DNA from 3 places in the Clostridium senegalense genome. Region 1 is predicted to be linked to each of the others. Evidence: riboswitches for the same ligand, from Rfam matches in the RefSeq annotation. Region 1 holds a riboswitch; each other region holds the start of a gene.
The links. A riboswitch is a leader RNA that binds a small molecule or an ion and turns the genes downstream of it on or off. The one in region 1 is predicted to bind thiamine pyrophosphate.
Positions count from the first base shown of each region.

Region 2: it holds a riboswitch for thiamine pyrophosphate, as region 1 does, so the genes downstream of both, thiS (sulfur carrier protein ThiS) here and tenA (thiaminase II) in region 1, are expected to answer to the same signal.
Region 3: it holds a riboswitch for thiamine pyrophosphate, as region 1 does, so the genes downstream of both, thiD (bifunctional hydroxymethylpyrimidine kinase/phosphomethylpyrimidine kinase) here and tenA (thiaminase II) in region 1, are expected to answer to the same signal.

Region 1 covers NZ_JAHLNC010000001.1:961,002-965,225, forward strand. The annotation lists gene KQI36_RS04520 (ECF-type riboflavin transporter substrate-binding protein) at 1-247, opposite strand, end outside; gene thiT (energy-coupled thiamine transporter ThiT) at 464-1,057, opposite strand; gene tenA (thiaminase II) at 1,156-1,815, opposite strand; TPP riboswitch at 1,936-2,037, opposite strand; gene trmB (tRNA (guanosine(46)-N7)-methyltransferase TrmB) at 2,447-3,100, opposite strand; gene KQI36_RS04540 (DUF1846 domain-containing protein) at 3,352-4,224, opposite strand, start outside.
Region 2 covers NZ_JAHLNC010000010.1:115,637-119,860, reverse strand. The annotation lists gene KQI36_RS15485 (GNAT family N-acetyltransferase) at 344-787, opposite strand; gene KQI36_RS15480 (alpha/beta hydrolase family protein) at 1,104-1,514, shown strand; TPP riboswitch at 1,613-1,716, shown strand; gene thiS (sulfur carrier protein ThiS) at 1,850-2,041, shown strand; gene thiF (sulfur carrier protein ThiS adenylyltransferase ThiF) at 2,042-2,845, shown strand; gene KQI36_RS15465 (thiazole synthase) at 2,859-3,626, shown strand; gene thiH (2-iminoacetate synthase ThiH) at 3,626-4,224, shown strand, end outside.
Region 3 covers NZ_JAHLNC010000008.1:22,207-26,430, reverse strand. The annotation lists gene KQI36_RS13220 (helicase C-terminal domain-containing protein) at 1-2,071, opposite strand, end outside; TPP riboswitch at 2,199-2,308, shown strand; gene thiD (bifunctional hydroxymethylpyrimidine kinase/phosphomethylpyrimidine kinase) at 2,364-3,149, shown strand; gene thiM (hydroxyethylthiazole kinase) at 3,160-3,960, shown strand; gene thiE (thiamine phosphate synthase) at 3,953-4,224, shown strand, end outside.

The DNA.
Region 1 (4,224 bases):
TAACCCAACTTATCCAAGGTGAACCATAGAAGATTATATCTTTTAATCCATGACCTATAAGACCGATTAAAAATCCTGCTAAAGGACCGTACAATACGGACATTAATGCTAAAAATGCATAAGCAGTTTCTATATTTGTATTTGGTATACCTGTTGGTATTGACCCAAAACGACCTAATATCATAAATACGGCAGATCCAATTCCAACAGCTACAATTGTTTTAATTGGTAATGTATTACGCTTCATCTTTATCTCTCCAAACATTTAATACAAATAAAATTTCATATTATCTTAAATTATAATTTCATAATTATACACCGTTAAATATAAAATTAAACAAGCTAAAAGTCAAGTGGCATATTAAAATTAAATATAAAAAAGCTATCTTAAAATGTTTTTTATTTTAAGATAGCTTTAAATTTATTTATGAAAAATATATTAGATTTCAAATATAAACCAAACTTATACTGGTTTAGCTATTTTGCTAAATCTTTTTATTGGTAAAACTGCCATTAAACCAACTGTTAATAGTCCTTCTACCCCTGCACTACTTATATTATAAATAAATGAGTATAACCAAACATTCATTCCATCAGGTGCATATTGTCCAAAAAATACTGCTCCTGACACTATATTTACAAGTACACTTAGGGACACTGATAGTAAACAGCCTCCAATTAAATTTAACTTTTTACTGCTTCCAAAAGTTCCAGCAAGTCCTAATGCCATTGTTGAAAGCACATAATCTAATAAAAACTGTGCTGGATGCACTACCGTTGCTCCATTTAACAGTTTTAAAAGTCCAAAAATCATACCACCTGTAAGTCCCACTCTTCTTCCATATAATATAGATAAAAGCATTACAGGCAACATAGAAAATAAACTAATTCCACCACCTTGAGGATATTTTATAAATTGTATCAAATAAAGTACAAATGATATTGCACTAAACATAGCTGTAATAACCATAGTTCTTATATTGAATTTTTCTTTTCTTAAATCTATAAAATACATAATCATTAAAATTACACTAAGTATTGTAACTAATATAACCATTACCATGCTCCTTTTGATTTTAATATAAATATCAATCACTAATTAAATTTGAAAAGAAGAAAATTTTTCACTTATATACCAGCATAACATAACCAAATCTACATATCTTGATTTGCCATGTTCCAAAACTCCATTTCATACAGACTACATTTTACAAATATGTCTTTTAGCCTTTCTTTTTCTTTTTCATTTAAATCATTACAAATTTTATTTACATACTCTAACCATACATCTGTAAAATCATTAAAGTCTTTAGAAGAATATTCTTCAATCCAAGGTCTATAAAAGTTTTTCTCTAAATTATCTTTATAATTTTCTAATAAATACTTACCTATATAATTGTAACTCCAAGTACATGGTAGTGTTGCAATAGCTATTTCTTTTATATTCCCTGTTAATGCTATTGACTTCATATAACTTGTATAATTTATTGTAGCAATGTTATACTCCATTTTTTCAACATCCTCTATCTTATAACCATGATCTGTTAAATATTTTATATGAACTGCTGTCTCATCTTCCATAGTTCCCTTAGTTGAACTATAAAAAAACTTCATTTCTTCCATAGTATCAGCTTTTACAACCCCTACACAAAACACTTTTGCATATTCCTTAAGGTATAAATAATCTTGTATAAGATATTTCATAAATTTATTTTTATCCAATGTTCCCTTAGCTAAATTACATATAAATGGATGTTCTTTATATCCTTCCCATATTTCCTTTGAACTTGAATATAAATAATCTGTAAACTTCATAAAACTCCCCCTAATTTTAATATTAAAAATTTTCCAAACACAATAAAAGCTATACCCAACTTGGATATAGCTTTTTATACTTAAATACAAAACTATAAAATTTGCACAAAACTAAAACTTTTCGTTTTAATAACGCTTTCCTACGCTGGTATTATCCAATTTCAGGTTCAAGGGTTAGTATATGTATACCTCTCAGCTTTAATAGCACCCCTAGCTAATTATATTATTCTCTTTTCAATATTCATTATAAAACAAATATATTAAAATATCTACATTTATACTAAATATTCTTAATTAATATTAATTTCTTTTTATCTATTATAGTGTTCCAAATTAAATTTTAAACTTATTTATTTATCAATAACTAACAGGTTGTTTTAGTTAAGAGTTAAGAGTGAACAGTTGTGTTTATTACTACTCACTTCGTTCCTAGTAATTCTCGACGTATCTTTTTATAAATTTGCAAAGCAAACTATAATGATAGATTTTTAAAAATCATTTTCAGAAAGTGTTTGCTACTTTCATCCTAAATTCATAATTCATAAATCCTAATTCTTAACTAACTATATTTGTACTTATTTTTCTCAACTGATAACAAAAATTTATCATCGTACATTTATTATGAATTTTATTATAATGTTGCAATTAAAAACTTTGTTTTTATTCCTTGTGCTGTAAACATTTCTTCATGTTCTGTTACTACATTACCTTTAAAATCACTTTTATGTAAATCATAAGTTATGTACTTTATATTAAATTTACACTCTTTAAAATACTCTAATGACTCTTCAAAAAGTTCATCATCATCAGTTTTAAACCATATTTCTCCGCTCTTTTTTAAAAAAGTTTTATATTTATTTAATTGTCTTGTATGTGTTAATCTTCTTTTCTTATGTTTTTCTTTTGGCCAAGGATTACAAAAGTTTATATATATTCTATCGATTTCATCTTTTTCATCTAACATCTCTTCAATAAGTCCAATTTCCTGTGCCATAAGCTTTACATTGTCAACTTTTCTTTCCTTTTTATCAACTGCATTTTCTATATTTCTTTTTGCTAAAACTAAAACTTCATCTTTTATATCTATAGCTATATAATTAATATTTTCATTTTCTGCAGCATGTTCAGCCATAAATGTACCTTTTCCACAACCTAACTCTAAGTATAACGGTTGAATCCTGTTAAAGCTTTCCTTCCATTTTCCTTTATATTCACTAGGTTTAGCAACAAAAAAATCACAACTTTCTAATTCAGGTCTAGCCCATGGCTTTCTTCTCATTCTCATATTAAATCACTCCATATCTTACAATATATCTTTATATTTTTAATACAAATCACTAGACTTTATTATACATAAAGCCTTTAATTGTATCAATCATAGTTAAGTTTTAACATATAGTTTTTACTTATAAAATTTCAATTCATAATTTAAATTTAATTTTTTATATAGCTATCTTATCTTTAGACATAATAAAAGGGTAATCCCTTTTATTATATTATTTTATTTTGAGATTACCCTATAAAAATATATTCTATTTAATTGTAATAAAGATTTTCTGATGGATATTCTGGGTCACAAGTTATATCTATTCCAATTTTTCTAAATGTCTGTTCATCATTTTTATTTAGTATTGTAGTTGAATGTGCTTGACATCCTTTAAGCATTGGTAATTTTGCCATAGCAACTTGAGCCATAGGATTTGTAGCTGCACAAATACTAAGTGCTATTAATATTTCTTCACATGTTAATGCTGTGTTTTTACTACCTAATGTTTTAGATTTTAAGTTTATTATTGGCTCCAATATAACTGGTGATATTAAATGTATTTCATCTGATATGTTAGCAAAATGTTTAATAGCATTTAGTACTACTGCTGCTGTTGCATCCATAACATTTGAACTTTTACCTGTTAATATAGTTCCATCTTCAAGTTCTAAAGCTACTGCTGGGCATATTTCATTTTTTGCACAGTTTTCTTTAAGTTTTGCTGAATGCTCTCTCGCTGGCATTACAACTTTTCTATCTTGCTCTTTTAAATTAAGTTCTTCCATTATAAGTTTCACTCTTTGGAAAGTCTCTTTATCTGCATAACCTTTTTTATAATCACATGCTGTTTTAAAGTATCTTCTAATAATTTCTTGCTGAGATGCTTCTTTTACTACATCATCATCTATTATTCCGTATCCAACTCTATTAACTCCCATATCTGTTGGAGATTTATAAACAGCCTCTTCCCCAGTTATTTTTTCTATAATTCTTCTTAAAACTGGGAAACTTTCTATATCACGGTTATAGTTTACTGCTACTTTTCCATAAGCATCAAAATGGAATGAATCTATCATATTTACATCTTTCAAGTCTGCTGTAGCAGCCTCATAAGCTATATTAAGAGGGTGTTTTAGAGGTAC
Region 2 (4,224 bases), on a different contig from region 1:
CTTCTTGTTACGGTGCTACATTTAAATAATAATCTTAGCTTAGTTTTATATCCTAAATTTAGATTTTACTATATTAAATTAAAAAGAAACTGGATTTAATCCAGTTTCCACCTCAACTTTTAACTATTACTTATTAACTCTTAACTGCTTTAGGGACTGGCTAACCCTTTTTGTTTATGGAAGTTACATTCAAAGAGTTTGTTTTATTTTATGGTGCTACATTTGTCGTGCCTGTCCCATTTGTTACGGTGTTATACTTAGATATTAATCTTTACTTGATATTTACTCCCAAACCTAAGTTTTATCTAATTCAACATACTACTTAAAGATATAAAAAATATTATTATTTACCAAAAACTATTAAATCATCAATTATTTTAAAATCATTTTTCTCATAAAACTTTTGTGCTGGATAACCTTTTTCGGTATTTAATATCATTCCGTTCATTCCTTGATTTTTAATATTTTTTTCTATTTCTTTCATGAACCAACTTCCAATACCTTTTCCCTGCATTTCATAACTAACACAAAATTGGTCAATATAATATTCCATACCTTCTATCCATGGCTTTTTCATACCAACACTTAATGCTACAATTTTGTCATCTAACATAGCTACATAACCTAGAAAGTAGTTATTATTAAAGTGATTATTGAAGAAATTAACTACTGGATCTCTTGAGTCGTAAACATCATTCCATGGTTCTTTAGAAAATGTGTTTATAAATAAATCAACACATTGATCAAGCATATGTTTTTTCATTTCTAATATAACTAAATTTTTCATTTTATTCTTACCCTCTGTTTCTTAATAAATATTTAAAATATTATAACATAATTTTGTAAATACAACAATTTTTACAAATAAAATAAATTTGAAATTAATATTCTACTGTTAGTTAACAGTTTATTTTAATTAATAGTTTTTATATGTTTAAATTAAATGTGAAATAGTGTAATCTATATTTATGTTAATATAAGGAATTTTAAAGTAATACATTTAATGTTTATATTGATTGATAGGAGATTAAAATGAAATTCAAGGAATTTGGAAATAGGGAATTACCTACCATAATATTTTTACACGGTGGAGGATTATCTTGGTGGTCTATGGAAAATTTTTAGCAGTACCAACTTACAAAATGTTTTATGGTTTAATAAAGAAAAAATGGTTTTCAAAATTACAAGGAAAAATACTAAATGTTCCTGAAGAAATGTTTGAACGTTATTATAAGGATAGTTTAAATATAACAAAAGAATCTTTAGTTAATATTACATTAAGTAATGGAAATTATATATTGAAAAATACAATTAAAAATACAAAAGCTAAGGTTCTAATTATTGTTGGAGAAAAAGAGTTAAAGATTATGAAAAAATCAGCAGAAGAACTGCATAACACTATTTCAAATAGTCATTTATATATAGTTAAAAAAATGGGACATGGGGAACTTAGTTTAGTTAATTATGAGGAATATGTTAGCCTTATTAGAAATTTTTTTGTGAAACGAATGTAGTATTTTTTAAGTGCAATAGCTTTAATTGGAATTGTATATATAAATAAACAAGTATTTACAATATAGTTTTGTAGATGTATAATGAACTTAACTTAATAAAGATTTGCTAGGGGAGCCAATAGTGGCTGAGAGGAATTTTAAGTTTCGACCCTTTGAACCTGATATGGTTAACACCAACGTAGGGAAGTAAGATAGGAAAATATTTAAATTTGAAATAAAATTATAACATATATTTTCATAAGAGCTTACCGGTTGGTAAGCTCTTTTTATATGCAAAAAACATAGCAAAACCCCATAGTAGCTTTATTAAGATGATTTTAGAAAGGAGGAATAGTGTGCTTGTAAACGGTAAAGAAAAGAATTATGAAAGCTTTTCAGTTAGTGAAATGATAAAAGATTTAGATCTTAATGCAGATAAAATTGTTGTTGAACTGAATTTAAAAATATTACCTAAGGAAGAATACGATAAAACAGTATTAAAAGAAGATGACAAAATAGAAATAGTTGCTTTTGTTGGAGGGGGATAAATGCTTATTAAGGTGAATGGAAGAAGCTTTGAAATAAGTGAAAATGTATCTATAAATAATATAAAAGGAAAAATGTATCCTAATTCAGATATGGTAATTATAAACGGGTTTCCAATAAAAGAAGATAAGATTTTAAAAGATAAAGATGAATTGACTTTTATAAAAAAGGGTGAAAAACCAAAAAAAGAAGAACTAGAAACACTAATGATTTCTAGACATACAAAAGGTGTATTTGAAAAACTAAAGAAGTCAGTAGTAGGTGTTGCAGGATTAGGTGGACTTGGTTCTAATATAGCAATATTTTTAGCAAGAATAGGAGTCGGAAGGTTAGTATTAGTAGATTTTGATGTAGTAGAGCCAAGTAATTTAAATAGACAACAATATTATATAAGGCATATAGGGATGAAAAAAACTGATGCAATTAAAGAAATTATTAAAGAAATTAATCCCTATATTTTAGTGGAAGTTGTAGATAGATATTTAGATAAAGACAATGCTATTTATACATTTAAAGATTGTGATGTTGTTATAGAAGCTTTTGATAATGCAAAGTGTAAAGCAGAGCTTGTAAATGCTATTTTACTTGATACAAATAAATATATTATCAGTGGAAATGGAATGGCAGGTAGCTTTTCATCTAATTCTATAATTACTAAAAAGATTAATAGTAGATTTTATGTTTGTGGAGATGGAGAAAATGAGGCAAAAGAAGGTTCAGGTCTTATGGCTCCAAGAGTAAGTATAGCTGGAGGTCATATGGCAAATATGGCAGTGAGAATATTATTAGGTGACAGTGAAGTGTAGAGGGGGAAATGTTGTGAATGATAAATTTATAATTGGCGGAAAAGGGTTAAATTCTAGATTATTTATTGGAACAGGTAAGTATGCATCAAATTCTATTATTCCTGAAATAGTTAAAAGTTCAGAAGCTCAAGTAATTACTATGGCAGTAAGACGAATAAATTTTGATGATAAAGAAGAAAATGTAATAAATCATATACCTAAAGATATGGTATTGCTACCAAATACATCAGGGGCAAGAAATGCAGAAGAAGCAGTGAGGATTGCTAGACTTGCAAAAGCTATGGGATGTGGAAACTGGATTAAAATAGAGGTAATAAACGATTCAAAGTATCTTTTGCCAGATAATTTAGAAACTTTAAAAGCTATAGAAATATTAGCTAAAGAAGGTTTTGTAGTTTTACCGTATATGAATCCTGACTTAGCAATGGCAAAACGAATGATAGAAGCAGGTGCGGAAGCTGTTATGCCATTAGGGGCGCCTATCGGAACCAATAGAGGTTTAAAAACAAAAGAATTGATAGAAATAATGATAGATGAATTAAATAAACCAGTGATTGTAGATGCAGGTATTGGTTTACCTTCTCATGCTTGTGAAGCAATGGAGTTGGGAGCTAGTGCAGTTCTTTTAAATACTGCAATATCATCAAGCAATAACCCTATTCTTATGGCAAGTGCCTTTAAAAAAGCTGTAGAAGCTGGAAGGGAAGCATATTTGGCTAAAGCTGGTGTTGTATCTAAATTTGGAAACGCATCATCACCTTTAACTGGATTTTTAGAGTAATGTCATTTTTAGAGGTTATAGAAAAATACGAAAAATTTAATTTTGAAGATTATTTTAATAGGGTTACAGAGGAAGATATAAAAAGGTCTATATACAAAAACAAATTAAATGAAGAGGATTTTTTAAACATAATATCGCCTAAAGGTGAAAAATATCTGGAAGAAATGGCTCAAAAAGCTCATGAAATATCTAATAGGTATTTTGGAAAAACCGTTCTTTTATATACACCATTATATATTGCTAATATGTGTGTTAACAGATGTGTTTATTGTTCTTACAATCATGATAACAATATTTTAAGAGCAAAGTTAACTATGGAAGAAATAGAAAAAGAAGCGAAGGCTATAGCTGAAGAAGGGTTTAAACATATAATTCTTTTAACTGGTGAAAGTCCTAAAGATACACCAATAGAATATTTAGTAGATGCAATAAAAGTACTTAAGGATTATTTTCCTTCAATTACATTAGAAGTACAACCATTAAGTGAAGAAGATTATAAAAAAGCTATAGAGGCAGGTGCTGATGGATTAACAGTTTACCAAGAAGTATATGATAGAGAAATATACAAGAAAGTACATTTAGGTGGTCCAAAAAGAAA
Region 3 (4,224 bases), on a different contig from region 1:
GTCCTACACCGACTATAATAGAACCTATTAACTTATCACCTTTTAAATCAATACCTTCTGCAAATACTCCGCCAAGTACGCAAAAACCAACAACATTATTTTCATTAAATTTGCTTAAAAATTCTAATCTATCATTTTCAGTCATAGATGATTCTTGAAGTAGTATATTGGTGTAATTAAATTCTTCAGTCATTATTTTATATATATCTTTCATATATTGATATGATGGAAAAAACACCATGTAGTTTCCTTTTTTAGAGTTTAAAACATTATCTATATAAATACAAACTCTATTATAGTTTGATTGTCTTTTTGCATATTTAGTAGAAACATCATTAGCTATAATAACTTCTCTATTGTCTATATTAAAGGGAGAAGGTAAGGTTATATTGTAATCACCATCTTCAAAAGATAATAATTCTTTATAGTAGTTCATAGGTGATAATGTTGCTGAAAATAATATTGTAGATATTGCATTTTTAAAAGGTGTTTTTAATGCTGAACTTGGATTTATACAAAATAGGTTTATGTTAAGTTCAGAGCCAGCTCCTTCGCTGTAACAAATATAATTATCATCAAAAATGTCATATATCTTTAAAAAATCATTAATTTTAAAGTATAAATCTAATACATTATCTTTAAATTTGATATTATCCTTTGTAAGATAATTAGCCATACTGTCAAAAGCAATTCCTAAATACTTTATAAGTTCAGGTGGTACTTTTTCAAATATATAAAAATTAGTTTCCTCATTATATTTTCTAATTTCAATCATAAGATTATTTACCTTGTCTAATTTTTTGTAAAGAGAATAATCTTCATTTTTTATAAGTTTTTTTAAGTTTAAAAATTCACTTTTCAAAAGTGATGATGAATACATGTCTCTGGCTCGTTCAACTAAGTTATGTGCTTCATCCACAAGTATTATATTTTCATTTTTCTTTTCATTAAAATATGTTTTAAGAGAAACTTTCATATCAAAAACATAATTATAATCACATATTATTAAGTCACAATAACTTATTAAGTCAAGAGAAATTTCGAAAGGACATACATTATGTTTATTGGCATATTGACACACTATGTCTTTATTTATATTTTCTTCATTGGTTATAATGTCTAAAATAGCCTTGTTAGCTCTATCGTAGTGACCTTTAGCAAATTTACAAAGGTTAGGATCACAGTTTGCAGTTTCTTGAAAACATATTTTTTCTTTTGCAGTCAAAGTTAAAGTTTTAATTTTAAGATTTTGCTCTCTTAAAAGGGTTATAGTTTTTTCTGCTATATCTTTAGTACTGCCTTTAGCAGTTAAGTAAAAAATTCTATTGCCAAGCTTTTCACCTAGTGCTTTTATAGAAGGAAATAAAGTAGATATAGTTTTACCAATTCCAGTAGGTGCTTCTAAGAAAAGTTTTTTATTATGTTTTATAGTTTTATATACCGCTACAGACAATTCACGTTGGTGTGGTCTATATTCCTTAAAAGGAAATGTTAAATTTTTTATGGAAGAATCTCTTAGTTTTTTGAAATTATAGTCTAAAATTAAGAATTTATAATATTTTTCAATAGTAGAATAAAAAAAATCATGTAGACTATCTATAGAGATGTTTTCTACAAAATCTTTTGATTGAAGAGTATCTCTATTAACATAAATAATTTTAATTGATATATCTTTAAGATTATAGAGTTTACAATACATATAACCATATATTTTTGCTTGAGCTATATGTAGATTATTATAGGATTCAATTGAAAGTATATCTCTTGAAGTACTTTTTATTTCTAATATTTCTCCATAATTATCTTTAGATATAACACCATCTATTCTTCCTTCTAAATAAATATTTAAATTCTTATAATTAAAAGTATCCTTAATAGGGACTTCCTTAGAAAATACTTCATCTTTTTCTTTATGTTCTTGTTCATATTCTTTTTGAACTGTTTTATGAATTTTTGTGCCTTCAATAGCAGAGTTGGAAGAAGCAAATTCATTATTTAAATCACCATATCTATAAACAAATTCTACTAAACTTCTAACTGAAAGTTTAGCATCAATACAATCTTTATTCAAAATCAAACCTCATTCCTTATTTATAAATTTAAAATAATCTATTATATATATTTTAACAAAGTATATAAGCTTTACAATATGGAAAATATTTATTATAGTTATATATGAGAAAGATTTCAAAAAATAAGAATATTTTAAAGGGAGCTAATGCATTGGCTGAGAGGAAGTTGTTGCCACTTCGACCTATAACCTGATCTGGATAATGCCAGCGTAGGATACCTAAAGTAGATATTTATATGCTCTTTACCAGTGTTAGGTAAAGAGCATTATTTTTTTAAAAGGAGTGTTAAAAATGAAAAAAGTACTTACAATAGCAGGATCAGATAGTGGTGGAGGTGCAGGAATACAAGCAGACTTAAAAGCTTTTTCTGCTAATAGAACTTTTGGTATGAGTGTTATAACAGCAGTTACAGCCCAAAATACATTAGGTGTGAAAGCTATACATGATATACCAGCAGACATTGTAGAATCTCAGATTGAAGCTATATTTGATGATATAGAAGTATCTGCTACTAAGATAGGAATGGTTTCTAATGAAAAAATTATAAGAAAAATAGGAGAAAAGTTAAGATTTTATGATGCAAAAAATATAGTAGTTGATCCGGTTATGGTCTCTACAACTGGTTATGATCTTTTAAAAATGGAATCTAAAAGAGCACTTATAGAAGAACTTTTTCCAATTGCAAAAATAGTAACGCCTAATTTAAGAGAAGCAGAAGTTATATGCGATATGAAAATAAATAATTTAAATGAAATGGAGCAGGCTGCTTTAAAAATATTAGATATGGGACCAGAATACGTACTTGTAAAAGGTGGTCATCTAAAAGGAAAAGCTACTGATTTACTTATGAGCAAAGACTCTACAATAATTTTAGAAAAAGAAAGAATAGATAGTAAAAATACACATGGAACAGGATGTACTCTTTCTTCTGCAATAGCAAGTAATTTAGCTAATGGTTATGATGTTGAAGAGGCAGTAAAGTATGCAAAAGAGTACATAACAGAAGCGATAAAGAAAAGTTTTGATGTTGGGCATGGAAGTGGTCCAGTAAATCATTTTTATAAATTTTATAAATAGAGGAGATATTATGAATTCAATATATAACTATTTAGAAGAATTAAGAGAAAAAACCCCACTAGTGTATCATATAACTAATATGGTCACAATAAATGATTGCGCTAATATAACATTAGCAATAGGTGGATCACCACTTATGAGTTTTAACGAGGAGGAACTAGAAGATATTTTGAAGTTTTCCTCAGCATTAGTTTTAAATATAGGGACTATGGATAATTCTATGATGAATATAGCTATTAAAGCTGGACAAATAGCAAATAAATTAAAGGTACCAATAGTTTTAGATCCAGTAGGTGTAGGTGCTACAAAAGAAAGAGTAAAATTTGTTGAAAAGCTTATAGAAATGGTTAAGTTTTCTGTTATAAAGGGAAATATGGGAGAAATTAAAACATTAATAGGTGATAGTGCAAAAATAAAAGGTGTAGATTCTAATGAAGATATGAAGGATGGAAAATATATTGGGTGTAAACTTTCAAAAAAATTAGGATGTACAATTGTAATTACAGGAAAAGAAGATTTAGTTTGTTATAAAGATAATATATATACTATAAAAAATGGACATAAACTTATGAGTAAAGTAACAGGTACTGGATGTATGACAGCATCTTTAATTGGAGCTTACTTAGGGGTTACAAAGGATAGTTTCACTGCTGGATTCCTAGGAACATTATCTATGGGGATATGTGGTGAAAAAGCAGTAAAAAGTTTAAAAAATAATGAGGGAACTGGTACTTTAAAAGTAAAAATTATAGATAATATATATTTATTAAATAAAAATGATTTAGAGTTAGGGGATGTTGTTTTTGAATAGAAATATAGATTATAAATTATATTTAGTTACAGATAGAGATGTTTTAAAAGGTAGAGATTTAAAACAAGCAGTTGAAGATGCTATTTTAGGTGGAGTGACTTTAGTTCAAATTAGAGAAAAAAATTGTAGTGGAAAAGATTTTTTAAAATATGCATTAGAGGTTAAATCTGTTACAGATAAATATTCAATACCACTTATAGTAAATGATAGAGTTGATATAGCTTTAGCAATAAATGCACAAGGTGTTCATATAGGTCAAAATGA